Arachidicoccus terrestris: one gene and its partner. The protein of the gene in region 2 interacts with the protein of the main gene of each other region in a pairwise test. Links are inferred from orthologs where the notes say so. Each region holds a gene or a part of one and is shown on either strand. Other genes may lie near its edges.

Region 1 (7,266 bases), 960 kb from region 2 along the record:
ACATTGCCACACAACCAAGGCGATTTAAAGCGGGTGAGTTCAGTTGCAGCCAATTCATCAATGACAAAAGTACAGTTATTGTGCATCTGCAGATAGCTGGCCGGCACCTGATCAGTAACTGGGCCTTCGACTGCGGTCACTACCGTAGGAGCTTTATTTCCCCAAGCCATCAGCACAATCCTCTTAGATTTCATGATGGTACCCAGCCCCATGGTAATAGCCAGCCTGGGCACTTTAGACAGGTTGACAAAGTCTCTACAGTTGGCAATACGGGTATTGTTGTCCAGAATTAATAAACGCGTCTTGGAAAACAAACTCGATCCCGGCTCATTAAAACCGATATGACCGTTATGACCCAGGCCTAATAGTTGTAAGTCAATACCCCCGGCAGCATCGATCTTGCTTTCATAATCTTCACATGCCTGACGTACATCTGCTTTTGCAAGTTCACCGTTCGGCATATGGATATTAGCAGGGTCAATATCAACATGGTCAAATAAATGCTGATGCATAAATGTCCAGTAACTGTTAATTGAATCTCTGCTGATCGGATAGTACTCATCCAAGTTAAATGAGACTACGTTTTTGAAACTTAGCCCTTCTTCTTTATGCATACGTACCAACTCAGCATAAAGTTGAATGGGGGTGGAGCCAGTGGCCAGCCCCAGTACACATTTTTCATTTTTTTCCGCTTTGCTGCGGATCAGATCGGCGATCTCTCTGGCAACAGCCAGGGAGCCCTCATCTGGTGTCTTGTAAATTTCTACTGGGATTTTCTCAAAAGAGTCAACCATGTTCATAGTCAATAAGGAATTTGATGGGTGAATGTGAGCGGTAAAGTTAATTCAAAATCACGGAATCAAGTGCAGTCAGAACAAACGTTTGATAAAACGAAACGGGTAGTCATATCCTTTTTTTTAATAGGTATAACTATGCCGGAAATTTCCGTTACATTTAAGCAATTTTTAAAACTTTTCCTATGAGTTACTGCAAGTTTGTACAGGCGATTAAAGAAGAAAAAGACTTGATCCATACAATATATCATGACCAGTATTACGGCTTCCCGTTAGAGGACGATAATGAGCTTTTCGGAAGGCTGATCCTGGAAATCAATCAGGCCGGCCTGTCCTGGGCCACGATCCTAAGAAAGGAAGCCGCCTTTAAAAAAGCCTTCCATAATTACAACATCACCAAAATCGCCCGGTATAAAGACCGGGATATCGAGCGGCTTTTAAAAGATGAGGGTATTATCCGCAACCGGCTAAAAATCCAAGCGGTGATCCACAATGCCGGTGTTATCCAGCAACTGCAAAAAGAGTACGGTTCTTTTAAAAACTGGCTGGATCTTCAACACCCGCTCCCTAAGGAAGATTGGGTCAGGCTCTTTAAAAAGACTTTTAAGTTTACAGGCGGAGAAATTACCGGTGAATTTCTAATGAGCACTGGCTATTTACCGGGGGCACATGACCCTGACTGCCCGGTTACCCAAAAGCTAAAAAAACTAAAGAATCTTCCACTGAACCGACATCCAGGAAAGTCCCGTTTGACTAAAAACTAACGGCAAATGTGGGATAAATGTGGATTGTTTCTTATGTATATAATTATATATATAGAAAATCTCCGTTATTTTTAAGCAAAAAATAAATGGAAAATCAAATTATTCAGGTAGACAAGACAGCTAATCCCGCACCACTGGGTCTTTTAGGCTTCGGCATGACCACTGTGCTGCTCAATATCCATAATGCAGGTTGTATTCCACTGAGTAGTATGATCCTGGCCATGGGTATTTTCTATGGAGGTATCGCCCAGGTTATTGCGGGCATTATGGAATGGAAAAAAGGTAATACTTTCGGCACCACCGCCTTTATCTCATATGGCTTCTTCTGGCTCACACTGGTGGGACTTTTGGTCCTTCCCAAAATAGGATGGTGGGATGCAGAACAGAATATGTCGGCCTCTATGGGTTACTACCTTTTCCTTTGGGGATTGTTTACTTTTGGAATGTTTTTTCCGACACTTAAAAACAACCGCGCACTTCAAGTCGTTTTTGGCACATTGACCATCTTATTTTTCCTGTTATCCGCGGCAGAATTTACCGGTAATGCAAGTCTTACCAAAATTGCAGGCTATGAAGGAATTATCTGTGGCGCGTCTGCCATTTATACCGCACTTGCAGAGATTGTAAATGGTGCTTACGGCAAAACCGTGCTACCGTTGGGAATGGTCAAAAAATAAGGGCAAAAGGTAAAGTTTTAGCCCGGAAGCATTGGCTGGTTTTTTGAGCGCCGCAAATTGCTTACTTTTGCAGCACAAAAATTCAGTTATGCTCGTCGGATTTAATAATGTAACATTTGAATTTGGTGCCCGTGTTATTGTAACAGAGGCTACCTGGCACATTCATCCAGGAGAAAGAATCGGTCTGATCGGTTACAATGGTACAGGTAAATCGACCCTTTTAAAAGTGCTCGTGGGTCAATATCAGCCGTCAGCCGGTACGGTAGAAAGAGGTAAGTCAACGACGATCGGCTACCTTCATCAGGATTTATTAAGCTTTGATACACAGGAAAGTATCCTTGAAGTCGCCATGGGTGCCTTTGAGAGGATTCGCTTTCTGGAAAAGGAAATTGAACGGCTGGGGCAGGTTCTCGAAGATAATTCCGACGAAAAATTGCTGGAAAAATATACAGATTATCTTCACGAAATGGACGTGCTGGACGGCTACACTATTCAGCACCGCACCGAAGAAGTATTACACGGTCTGGGTTTCAGCACAGAAGAGCTCGACCGGCCTTATAAGACATTTAGCGGAGGCTGGCGTATGCGCGTCCTGTTGGCTAAAATGATTCTGCAACAACCAGATGTGCTCTTACTGGATGAGCCGACGAACCACCTGGACCTACCCTCTATCGAATGGCTGGAAAAGTACCTGTCTGGCTATAAAGGAAGTGTGGTCATCGTATCTCACGACCAGTTCTTCCTGAATAAAATGGTGAATAAAATTGTTGAACTATATCAGCAACAATTACATATATATACTGGAGATTATGCATATTATCAGAAGGAAAAGGAGCTCCGTATAGAAATGCAGCAGCGGGCCTACGAAAACCAACAAGAATATATAAAGCAGCAGGAAAGATTTATCGAACGTTTCCGTGCAAAGGCGACAAAAGCGGCCCAGGCACAATCCGCCATGAAAAGACTGGATAAGATCGACCGCATTGAACAGGTTGAGATGGAACGGCCTAATCTAAGAATCAATTTTCAGATCGATAAACAGCCAGGCAAGATACTTGTCACCCTAAAAAATGTCTCCAAAGCTTTTGGAGATCGTATTATTGTTCAAGGTGCCTGTGCTGAAATTGACCGCGGTGACAAGATCGCACTTATCGGGGCTAATGGCAAGGGAAAATCGACGCTTCTGAGAATGATCGCTGATACAGAGACTTTTGAAGGAGAGCGCATATGGGGACATAATGTAGAAGAAAGCTTCTATGCGCAACATCAGCTGGAGAGCCTGAATCTGGACAATACTATAATCGAGGAAATGCAGCTATGCGGCAGCGGAAAGACTGAACTCGAACTGCGTAGCTTATTGGGTGGCTTTATGTTCGGCGGAGATGATATAGATAAAAAGATCAAGATCCTGAGTGGGGGTGAAAAAGCAAGAGTAGCGCTGGCAAAGGTTATTGCCAGTAAATCCAACTTCCTCATGCTGGATGAGCCGACGAACCACTTGGATATGCATTCAGTAGACTTGCTGGCTACCGCGCTGACCAAATATGAAGGCAGCCTGATCTTTGTCAGCCATGACCGGTATTTTATCTCAAAAACGGCCAATAAGATCTGGGAGATAGAGGATTACCAGATAAAAGAATTTAAGGGTAGCTATGCGGAATATATGGAGTGGAAAGAACTAATGGCAGCCCGTCAGAAGCAAATGAATAAAGAAGAGCCTACAGACGAACAGCCTGTGAAAATGGCCAGACCTACACCGGCAGCTGCACCAAAGCCAGTTCAGAATGAGCCACAGCTGGACCGCGAACAGAAAAAAAACTTACAGCGGCATCAGCGGCAGCTGGAGAAAACAGAGGCACTTATCGATACACTCAAAGGAAAACAAACCGCTATTGAACTGGAAATGTCCCTGCCAGAGACCTATGCGGAAGCCGCAAAATTCAGTGAGCTCGAGAAAAGCTATTCCGAAGTCAGAAAGCAGTTAGATAAAGCAGAAAAGGAATATGAGTCGCTTTTTGAGCAGATCCTTGAACTTGAAGGCCTTTAGCGCTTATTTACCAGTAACTTAGCCCGTGCTTACCGCTTACCGACAAAAAACGGTGTTTAAACGATTATTTTTACGGAAACGCTAAAAAAACCGACTTTAAAGGCCTGGCTGGCTTATCTTTGCACACAAATTTCTGATATGGTATATGGCATTATTGCAGCAGGAGAAGGATCCAGATTAAAAGCAGACGGCTACCGTGGATGTAAGCCCATGGTGAAAATTGCCGGTGAAACCTTAATCCAACGCCTGGTCCGGATCTTTGTTGAAAATAGTGCCACGGCTGTCTACATCATACTTAATAACACAGAAAAGGAGGTAGGGGCGTTTATCGATGGCCTGCCTGTTGCCAGACAATTGCCCATTCATATCATATATAAAGATACGCCCAGCTCATTTCACAGTTTCTATGCGCTCATCAGTCATATGGCGCCTGAGCACAGAACTGATGTCTGTATTTCGACCATTGATCCTATATTCAGTGAAGACCTTTTCAAAGGATATGTAGATGCATTTAGACAAAATACAGCGGTGGATGGCTTGATGGCCGTCACTTCATTTGTTGAAGATGATAAGCCACTACATGTATATACAGATGAAAATGAGCGGATCACAAAATTTACGGGTGTCCCCCTTACAGGGCAACACTGGATCTCCGGTGGCATTTATTTACTTAGAAAAGAAGCCCTTGCAGTAGCTGAACCTGCCATGCAAGGTGGCGTCAGCAAAATGCGCAATTATCAGCAGGCGCTCCTGGATGCAGGCATGTATCTAAAGGCGCACGATTTAGGCAAGATCATTGATATCGATCATGTGAGTGATATTCCGCTGGCAGAAGCACTCATTCAATCCACTACTATTTAAATTAAACGATTTAGAATATATTCATGCAGGTAATCGGTATAAAAAGAGCAGTTAAACACTCACCCAATCATATTAACAATGATGCCACCATTTTTCAGATGGTGGCAGATCAGTTGGAAGCATCTGGTATTATCTTAAGCACTTTTCATGAACACGAGTTCCTGAAAGCAGAGTATAAAACAGAAAGTCTGAAAGAGACCCGGCTCATCTTTTCCATGTCCCGGAATCCGGAAGTATTGTCGAGGTTAAAAAGCATTGAACGGCAGTCAGGCAATACAATTGTCATGATCAATAGCCCGCTTGGCATTGAACATTGCTTCAGATCTAATATCACCAGAATTCTCCTGGATAATAAAATTCCTACAGCGCCCAGTGCCATTATGCCAACCACAGGCTATGATCCGGAGATACTCAAAAAGCTTGATCATGGCCATGGGCTCTGGATGAAAAGAGGGGATTTTCATGCCATCATTAAAGAAGATGTCGTCTTCGCCGCAAATCCCGTAAAAGCCATTGAACATATGAGAGCTTTTAAGGAAAGAGCGATTGGAGAAGTAGTTGTATCTACCCATTTGGGAGGCGATCTGATCAAATTCTATGGTGTGCATGGGACCGACTTTTTCCATTGGCTCTATCCATATGACAAGGGGCATTATAAATACAAGGAGTTTCAGGCAATCAATGGACAGACGCAGTATTATGATTTTGATGCAGCCCGGTTAAAGGCGATATCTGATAAAACTGCCGTCAAGGCTGGCGTGCCAATTTATGGCGGTGATGCCGTCATAGACGATAAAGGCCATATAGCCATCATTGATTTTAATGACTGGCCAAGCTTTGCACCTTGTAGAGAGGATGCTGCCAGGGCCATCACGAACAAGCTCCTGCAGGCATTACAGGCAAAAGTGGCGGCTGCCGGCCTTCCTGCGTCACAATAGGCCATGGTATTCATGGGCAAAATACTATGCACAGACAACAATATTGACTACATACACTTACCTTCTTTTCAGTAATGAACGAACAAATTGAACAAACGGATGACAGAGAGCGGATTGAGCGTAAGGACCAGAACGAATTCACGGCCTCTCTTAAATCCCGTGACACAGAAGAACAGATTGACATCTGGTTTTACCGACCCATCGGTCTGCGCATCGCGAAAGCCTGTGCCAGGTTGAATATCACGCCTAACACGGTGACCATTACCAGCATATATATCGGGGTTGTGGCAGGTATCCTTTTTTATTGGAATAATATTTGGATCAATATTATAGGCATGCTGCTTTTGATATTTGCGAATTCCCTGGATAGCGCCGACGGCCAGCTGGCCCGTCTTACCAATAATAAAAGCCGATTTGGCAGGATCCTGGACGGTATCGCAGGTGACTTCTGGTTCGGAGCCATCGCGATCGCTTTATCGCTCAGGCTTATGCATGCCGGCTGGTCGCCTTTCGTATGGATACTGGCTGTCGTATCCGGGCTGTCCCATGTCATTCAATCTGCCATGGCCGATTACTACCGCAACCTTTACCTGTATTTTCTGAAAGGCGACAGCGGCAGTGAGTTTGATAACAGTAAGGATGTGGAAAAACAGATCAACGACTTTACCGGTATTCGCCGTTTCGCAATGAAGACGTATCATAACTATACAAAAATCCAGGAAAGCGCTTCTCCCTGGCTGCAGAAGTTTTTGCATAAATTGAGGATAGAACCGGATTTTATGACGCCGGAGCTAAGAAATGGCTTTCTGGTGGCCAATAAGCCGCTCATGAAATACACCAATATTATTCAGTTCAATACCCGGGTTATTTTTCTGTTTATCTGGTTATTTATCGGTCAGCCATGGCTCTATTTTCTGTTTGATATTTTTATCCTGAACCCAATCATGCTCTATTTAATAAGCCGTCAGGAGCGCTATTGCCGAAAGACACTTGCTCAAGTCGCAAAAAACAATTAAACGCATAATGTTACATACGGACAACATTCAGGCATTGTTATTTGATTTTGGCGGCACTATTGATACCGGCGGCCTGCACTGGCTACACGTTCTCTACCCCCTGTGGGAAGACCGGTTGCCCGGTCTTGATCCGGGTATATATCGCCAGGCATTTGCACACGGCGAACGT
Region 2 (7,581 bases):
CAAGGTAGAACAAGAGTTGTATAAGGGCCTTCAGCCTTACCTGCCTCAGGCAACTACTTTTAATAGCTTTAAGAATAATTATATCCAGAGTTCGCAAACCGTATTGCCTACGATCTCCAAAGATCTGAAGGCGGGGGCGACAAAGGCAACGATATTTGCCATCATTGCCATCTGTGCCTATATCTTCATCAGATTCAGGGACTGGCGGTTCTCTCTGGGTACTATTGTGTCCCTGTTACATGACGTACTCGTAACACTGATCGTCTTTAGTTTCTTCAGAAACATCGTACCGTTCCCGCTGGAAATCGACCAGCACTTTATCGCTGCGGTATTGACGGTTATTGGTTTCTCCATGAATGATACCGTGATTGTATATGACCGTATCCGTGAAGACGCAGGTATCCTTCATACGCTCGATAAAGAGACCATCATTAATAAGGCGATCAATGAGACCCTGAGCCGTACGATCATGACGTCTCTAACAGTATTTTTAACGATTTTGATCCTGTTTATCTTTGGCGGGGAAGTCGTTAGAGGCTTTTCTTTTGCGATGCTGATCGGTGTGATCACCGGTACCTATTCCTCAATCTTTGTTGCGGCACCGATTTTGATTGATTTTGCTAAGGGCAAACCTTTAGGAAAAGTGAAGGATCACTCGGTAATGGAGCGTAAACATCACGAAAAGTTACATCCTTCTAAATAGGAATTAGTCTAATAAATACTAAAATCCCGTTCAGTCCGTCTAAACTGAACGGGATTTTAATTTGGTACCTACATGGAAAAACTGAAAAAGTGATGCAGGGCATCCAGGCCCTTTTTGGCCTGTTTGATTTATGTAAGCATGTAAGCTGGCGTATTTCTTAGGGTAGCATTTACCGTAAAATAAAATCCGGTGCAAAAATGGTATAAGGGCCATTTGCACCGGATTTTATTTAATTATAACTGATATAAAATTAGAGTTCAAGCAATGCTTTGACCGGATTTTTACTGTAGAGTAAGAGCTCCGGATTTTCCAGTAACTCTTTCACCCTTACCAAAAAGCTTACTGATTCCTTTCCGTCTATGATGCGATGGTCATAGCTTAGTGCAACATACATCATCGGACGGATAACCACCTGTCCGGCAATAGCCATTGGCCTTTCCTGGATTTTATGCATACCCAGGATCGCGCTCTGGGGTAAGTTGATGATAGGGGTACTTAGCAGGCTACCAAAAGTACCACCGTTGGTGATGGTAAAGGTACCACCTGTCAATTCGTCCATGCCCAGTTTCCCGTTACGCGCTTTGGTTGCCAGGTCAACAACAGACTTTTCAATCTCTGCCATACTCATGGATTCTACATTGCGCATAACCGGTACGGTGAGTCCTTTGGGAGTGCTTACCGCAATGCTGATGTCAGCGTAATCATGGTAGACCAGTTCATTGCCGTCGATATAAGCATTAACGGCAGGCCATTCACTAAGCGCAATGGCACAGGCCTTACTAAAGAAGCTCATGAAGCCAAGGCCTACACCGTGCTGTTCTTTAAACTTATCTTTATATTGTTTGCGGATCTCCATGATACGCGTCATGTCCACTTCATTGAAAGTGGTGAGCATCGCGGTTGTGTTTTTGGATTCCACGAGTCTGCGACTAATGGTTTTACGCAGGTTACTCATTTTTTCCCTGCGCTCGTTACGGGCGTTCAACGGCTGTCCGGGGAAGGTTTGTCTGCCTGGACTGGCCAGCGCAGCCAGGACGTCACCTTTCATGATTCTACCGCCGCTACCGGTGGCTGTAATTGTCGTCGGATCAATTTTTTTATCGGCAATCATGGCAGAGGCCACGGGACTTGCCTTAAGGTCATTGGGTATGGTGGTAACGGGCGCTTCTGCAGCAGGCTGAGCCTGAGCTGGAGTACTGGTATTTTGGGCTGCCGGTGCGCTGGCCGCAGGTGCTTCATTCGGGACCGCAACATCCGTATCGATTTTAGCCACCAGATCTCCGATCTGTAACACATCATCTATTTTGGCTACCAGGGACAGTTTCCCCGATTCCTCTGCGTTAAGTTCAAAGGTGGCCTTTTCACTTTCGAGCTCAGCGATAGGCTCATCTCTTTTAACTAAATCCCCTTCTTGCTTGAGATAATTTACCAGCGTTACTTCCGTAATGGATTCCCCGATGGTAGGGACGGTCATTTCGATAACACCTTTGCCGACAGCTACGGCTTCGGCCAGAGCTGCTGACGGAGCGGTGCTATCAGCAGGTGCAGCAGCAGCGGGCTGCTCTGACTGGGTGGGTGCCTGACTTGCAGCTGCCGGAGCTGTGGCTGTTTCATCGATTTTGGCAAGCACGTCACCAATCTGAAGTGTTTGCTCTTCTTCTGCTACAGTTTCCAGGATACCTGCCTGTTCGGCATTGACTTCAAAGGTTGCTTTTTCACTTTCCAGTTCAGCAATAACTTCATCACGGTTAACGTAATCTCCGGTCTTTCTGACCCATTTGATTAAGGTCACCTCACTAATGGATTCCCCCACTGTGGGGACTTTGATATCTATCATACTCTTATAAAATTTGCAGGGCACTTAAAGGTAAACCGTTTGTTAGATTTTACCATCTAAATGGCCTTTCTGTTTTTTTATTTCTTCTGTGTAATCAGACGTTAAAAGCCGTATCGAGAATCTCCTCCTGCTCCACCTTATGAACTTTGGCATAACCGGTCGCAGTAGAGGCGCTGGCATTTCTGCTGATAATACCATAAGGGAATGCTTTGAAGTTGGTCTGCAGGAAGGTCGCTGCTCCCATGTTCTGAGGTTCTTCCTGTACCCAGAACCAGACTGCATTGCTATATTTTTCATGCAGGGCAATAAGTTGTTCTTCGGGTGTAGGATAGATCTGTTCCAGGCGTATCAACGCAATGTCGGTTCTGTTTTCTTTTTGTCTTTTTTCTTCCAGATCAAAATACAGTTTACCGGAACAAAGCAATACTTTTTTAATCTGTGCCGGATCTGCCTGGTAGTCATCGATCACTTCCTGGAAACGGTGTTCACCGGCAAAGTCTGCGGCTTTGCTATACGAGCCCGGGTGTCTGAGGTTGGCCTTTGGCGACATATTGATCAGCGGCTTTCTGAAAGGCCATTTCATCTGACGCCTTAAAGCATGGAAGAAATTCGCGGCAGTCGTAATATTGGTGACAACGATATTCTGTTCTGCACAACTCTGTAAGAATCTTTCCAGCCGGGCACTGGAGTGGTCTGGCCCGCTGCCTTCATATCCGTGGGGTAGTAATAAAACAACACCGCTCATTAAGCCCCATTTGGATTCGGCACTGGTAATATATTGGTCGATGACCATTTGGGCACCGTTGACAAAATCGCCATATTGCGCTTCCCACACCGCCAGGTTATTTGGATTGGCTAGTGCATATCCATATTCAAAGCCTAGTACGGCGTATTCGCTCAGCAGGGAGTTATATACCCTGAATTTTGTATTGGAATTATTGGATAAGTGATCCAGCCGGTTATATTCCTGATTGGTATGCTCATCGAATAAGACGGCATGACGTTGGGCAAAGGTGCCGCGTTTAACGTCTTCTCCGCTGAGGCGGACCGTCTGTTCTTCAACCAACAGGCTGGCGTAAGCTAAAAGCTCGGCTGTGCCCCAGTCGATCAGGCCATCCTTGTCAAAGAGTGCCTTTTTGTCCAGCAAAAGTTTTTTAATCTTGCGCAGTGGCTGAAAGTCCTCCGGCCAGGTCAGAATCTTGTCCATTAGATCAGCTACGCTTGTCTGGTCAATACCTGTAACCGGTGAATCTTTAAAGTCCCCCGATTCTGAATAGCGCAGCTTTTGCCACCACTCTTCCGGCGCCTGTAATTTGTAGGGGAGAGGCTTTTGATGGACTTCATCAAAACGCTCCTGCAAATCGTTCCAGAATTTGGTCTCCATTTCCTTGGCCAGTAACTGTGCGTCCTTTTCACCGTTTTTGGTGAGAAATTCCATATACACTTCCCTGGGATTGGGGTGTTTATCAATCAGGGAATACAGATGTGGCTGCGTAAATTTAGGCTCATCGCCTTCGTTATGCCCATGACGGCGATAACAGAGAATGTCAATGTAGATATCCTGATGGAATTTCTGTCTGAATGTGGTCGCAATCTCGGCGGCTTTTACAACAGCTTCGATATCATCTCCGTTCACATGAAATACGGGAGATTTAGTAATGCCGGCAATAGCCGTACAGTAATCAGAGCTGCGGGCGTCTTTGTAGTCGGTGGTGAAACCAATCTGATTATTGATGACCAGATGTACGGTCCCTCCAACATTATAGCCCTCCAGCTCGCTCATCTGAGCGACTTCGTAGATCACGCCCTGCCCGGCAAGGGCAGCGTCTCCATGGATGAGAATGGGGAGGATCTTATTGTATTCAAAATTATAGAGCACATTGGCCTTCGCCCGGGCAAACCCAAGGGCCACCGGGTCGACTACTTCCAGATGGGAGGGATTAGGACAGAGCTGTAGATTGATCTTTTTACCACTGGCGGTAATAAAATCACTTCTGAACCCTAAATGGTATTTTACATCACCGCTGCCCTGCGTCTTATCAGCTGGTATAACACCTTCAAACTCACTGAAAATTTGTTCATAGGTCTTACCCAGTGTATTGGCCAGGACGTTCAGGCGGCCACGGTGCGCCATGCCGATGACAGCCTCTTCCACTTCATTACCGGCTGCCTCATGGATAATTGCATCCAGCGCCGGAATTAACGCCTCGCCACCCTCTAATGAAAACCTTTTCTGACCTATGTATTTGGTATGTAGGAACTTCTCGAAAATGACCCCCTGGTTGATCTTTTCCAGGTTTCTTTTACGCTTTTCCAGGGAAGGTACTTCCAGGAATTTCTTTTCGACCGCGTCTATGATCCAGTTATATGTATCAGGATCAGTTACATAGGTGCATTCTACGCCTACCGATCCGCAATAGAGCTTATTTAGTTTGTCAATGATTTGTTGCAAGGTGCCACCAGGAAGGCCGATAAACTGCCCGGCCTGGAATTTTTCGTTTAAGTCTTTGTCTGTCAGGCCAAAGTATTTGATGTCCAGGTTCGCATGCCGGTCTTTACGTGAACGGATCGGATTGGTCTGCGCGATTAAATGGCCTTTCTGACGGTAATCATGAATCAGTTTATATACGGAGAACTCTTTGGAAAGCTGGTTGGTATTTACGCTTCCAGTCCCTGCACTGGGTATGTCACCGGCTACGGCGTAGTCAAATCCTTCGAAAAATTTTCTAAAATCAGGGTCTACTTTTTGTGGGTCTTCTGTAAAGTCTTTGTACAATCCTTCAATAAATGAAGGGTGGGAATTGGTTATATACGAGAAATCTTTCATATCTCCCCAGGGGTATTTGTGAGATGAGTTATAATTGAATGCAAATATCAAATATTCCCTTCTAATAAAAGCCTAATGTTAGGTTTTTTTTTCAATAAGCGGCTCGCCGTATAACGGCAGTATCAGCGGCCTTTTTAAAAAAAATTTTTCCTTTCAGAAATTTGCTCTACATTTGCAGTCCGAAAAAACAGTTACTCAAAAAAGAAATTTTTAATGGCAAATCATAAAGCTACCAAAAAAGACGTACGTCAAGCAGCTAAGCGCAGGGACAGAAACCGTTACTACGGTAAAACAACCCGTAACAATATCCGTAACCTTAAAGCGTCTGCCGATGATGCAGCTTATGATGCTGCATTGCCTTTAACTTTCTCTATGATCGATAAATTGGCAAAACGCGGTGTTATTCATAAAAATAAAGCTAATAACCTGAAAAGCAAATTAGCCAGAAAAACTGAATTTAAAAAACCCGCCTAAGGAGGGTGATTTGAGTTAGTTTTTTCATATATCTTATTTAAAGCCAGATAGTTGAGTTGAAAAACAAGACATCTGGTTTTTTTTGTGCCTATCCCTTTCCAAAGGTGTGCCTGTTTTACGTAGTATTGCTTAGCCGTGGTGCCATTTTTGTACTAAAGTTCAATGTTCCTGCAACACTGTAGCGTTTTTTATTATATATCGTTTTAGATAAGAACGCCCCTTCATTGATTATATCCAACTGAAGGAGCGATTAATGTAATATTAAAAATATATCCATATGAACCATTTTTTTGCTTATTCGCTTTTTCTGGGGGTTTTGACCCTTACCGGCTGCAGCAAAGGCTTACATTCCGGTGGATCAGAAAAGCAGGCTCCGGTTAAACAGATCAGTATCAGCCCCATGGTTGCCACACATGTCAATGACTTTTCATTTAACCTGCTGCATCATGTTCAGGCCGATCAGCCCAAGGATGACAATTTCTTCATTTCCCCGCTCAGCCTGCATATGGATTTAGGTATGGTATTGAACGGCGCATCGGGTACGACCTACGATGAAATGCTCCAGGTGCTGAATTTGAATGGCCAAAGCCTGGATGAGGTAAATCAGGCTTATAAAACGCTGCTGAACGAGTTACCGGAGGCGGATCCAAAGGTTCAGTTAGGCCTGTATAATTCTGTCTGGTACAGAAAAACGTTTCCTTTTGATACAGAATACACAAAAGGTCTTGAGAAGCACTTCGACGCTACCGTGACACCATTGGATTTTAAACCGACCGATGTGTCTTTTATTAATGATTGGGCCAGCAAGAAAACCAATGGCAAAATAACCAGAGTATTGGATTCGATTCGAAGTGAAGACGTTATGTTTTTACTGAACGCTTTGTATTTTAAGGGTGACTGGGCTTCTAAATTTGATAAGGCCATGACAGCTCCGGCAGATTTTCATCTGGAGGATGGCAGTTCCAAACAGGTACAGATGATGCATCAGCAGGAAACGTTTGAGAATTATACTGCTGACGATTATATGGCCGTCAGGCTTCCCTATGGCAATGGACAGTTTGCGATGACGGTCATATTGCCTAGAGCGGGTAAAAAGCTGGATGAGGTACTCTCTGGTATAGATGGTGCCCAGTGGGAAACACTTAAAGCCAATATGGCAAAAAGGGAAGTCAATGTCGGCCTGCCCCGTTTTACCATTCCTGCCTTTTCGATCAAGTTGAATGATGTGTTACAGTCGATGGGTATGAAATCGGCTTTTAATAGTACTTTAGCAGATTTGTCTAAAATGGCAGCCCCCAGGAACGGAAATCTCTTTGTTAGCTTTGTGAAACAGGATACTTACTTGAAAGTGGATGAAGAGGGGACTGAGGCTGCAGCCGTTACGACTACCGGAATAGGCGTAACTTCGGTCCCGATAGTATCGCAGTTTATCTGTGATCATCCCTTTGGTATCATAATCAGTGAGAAAACCTCCAATACGATTTTATTTATGGGTAAGATCATGAACCCAGACGCTGAATAAGCACACGGGTTAATTTTAAATATTCAAAAAGCCGGTTTTAATAAGACCGGCTTTTTGTTTAGCTTTGCGGCAAATTCCCGGTAACCATTTCCTAATATTCAAATTTTATGACTGAAAAGATTATCATTTTAGATTTTGGCAGCCAATACACTCAATTGATTGCCAGAGCGGTAAGAGAAGCGAATGTGTATTGCGACATTGTTCCTTTCCATAGTACG

The links.
Region 1: the proteins of K9M52_RS12785 (region 2) and abc-f interact in binary tests that used the Escherichia coli proteins (3 or more experiments, as listed by UniProt). The link is inferred for Arachidicoccus terrestris from one-to-one orthologs.

Annotation. Positions count from the first base shown.
Region 1 is NZ_CP083387.1:4,234,975-4,242,240, reverse strand. The notes cover bases 1,806-4,802. They hold abc-f (ribosomal protection-like ABC-F family protein), read left to right. Parts: upstream 1,806-2,323; coding sequence 2,324-4,282; downstream 4,283-4,802. Other genes in these bases: K9M52_RS16505 (NTP transferase domain-containing protein), read left to right, coding at 4,421-4,802; K9M52_RS16515 (acetate uptake transporter), read left to right, coding at 1,806-2,235. Outside these bases: nagB (glucosamine-6-phosphate deaminase), read right to left, coding at 1-800; K9M52_RS16520 (DNA-3-methyladenine glycosylase I), read left to right, coding at 980-1,558; more of K9M52_RS16515, read left to right, coding at 1,645-1,805; more of K9M52_RS16505, read left to right, coding at 4,803-5,143; K9M52_RS16500 (hypothetical protein), read left to right, coding at 5,167-6,081; K9M52_RS16495 (CDP-alcohol phosphatidyltransferase family protein), read left to right, coding at 6,156-7,097; K9M52_RS16490 (HAD family hydrolase), read left to right, coding at 7,105-7,266. UniProt on the Escherichia coli protein: Genetic data indicate it may be involved in ribosome assembly or function.
Region 2 is NZ_CP083387.1:3,279,105-3,286,685, forward strand. The notes cover bases 2,435-5,746. They hold K9M52_RS12785 (2-oxoglutarate dehydrogenase E1 component), read right to left. Parts: upstream 5,368-5,746; coding sequence 2,635-5,367; downstream 2,435-2,634. Other genes in these bases: odhB (2-oxoglutarate dehydrogenase complex dihydrolipoyllysine-residue succinyltransferase), read right to left, coding at 2,435-2,540; rpsT (30S ribosomal protein S20), read left to right, coding at 5,581-5,746. In the rest of the region: protein translocase subunit SecDF, read left to right, coding at 1-703; more of odhB, read right to left, coding at 954-2,434; more of rpsT, read left to right, coding at 5,747-5,841; K9M52_RS12795 (serpin family protein), read left to right, coding at 6,119-7,363; guaA (glutamine-hydrolyzing GMP synthase), read left to right, coding at 7,471-7,581. UniProt on the Escherichia coli protein: E1 component of the 2-oxoglutarate dehydrogenase (OGDH) complex which catalyzes the decarboxylation of 2-oxoglutarate, the first step in the conversion of 2-oxoglutarate to succinyl-CoA and CO(2).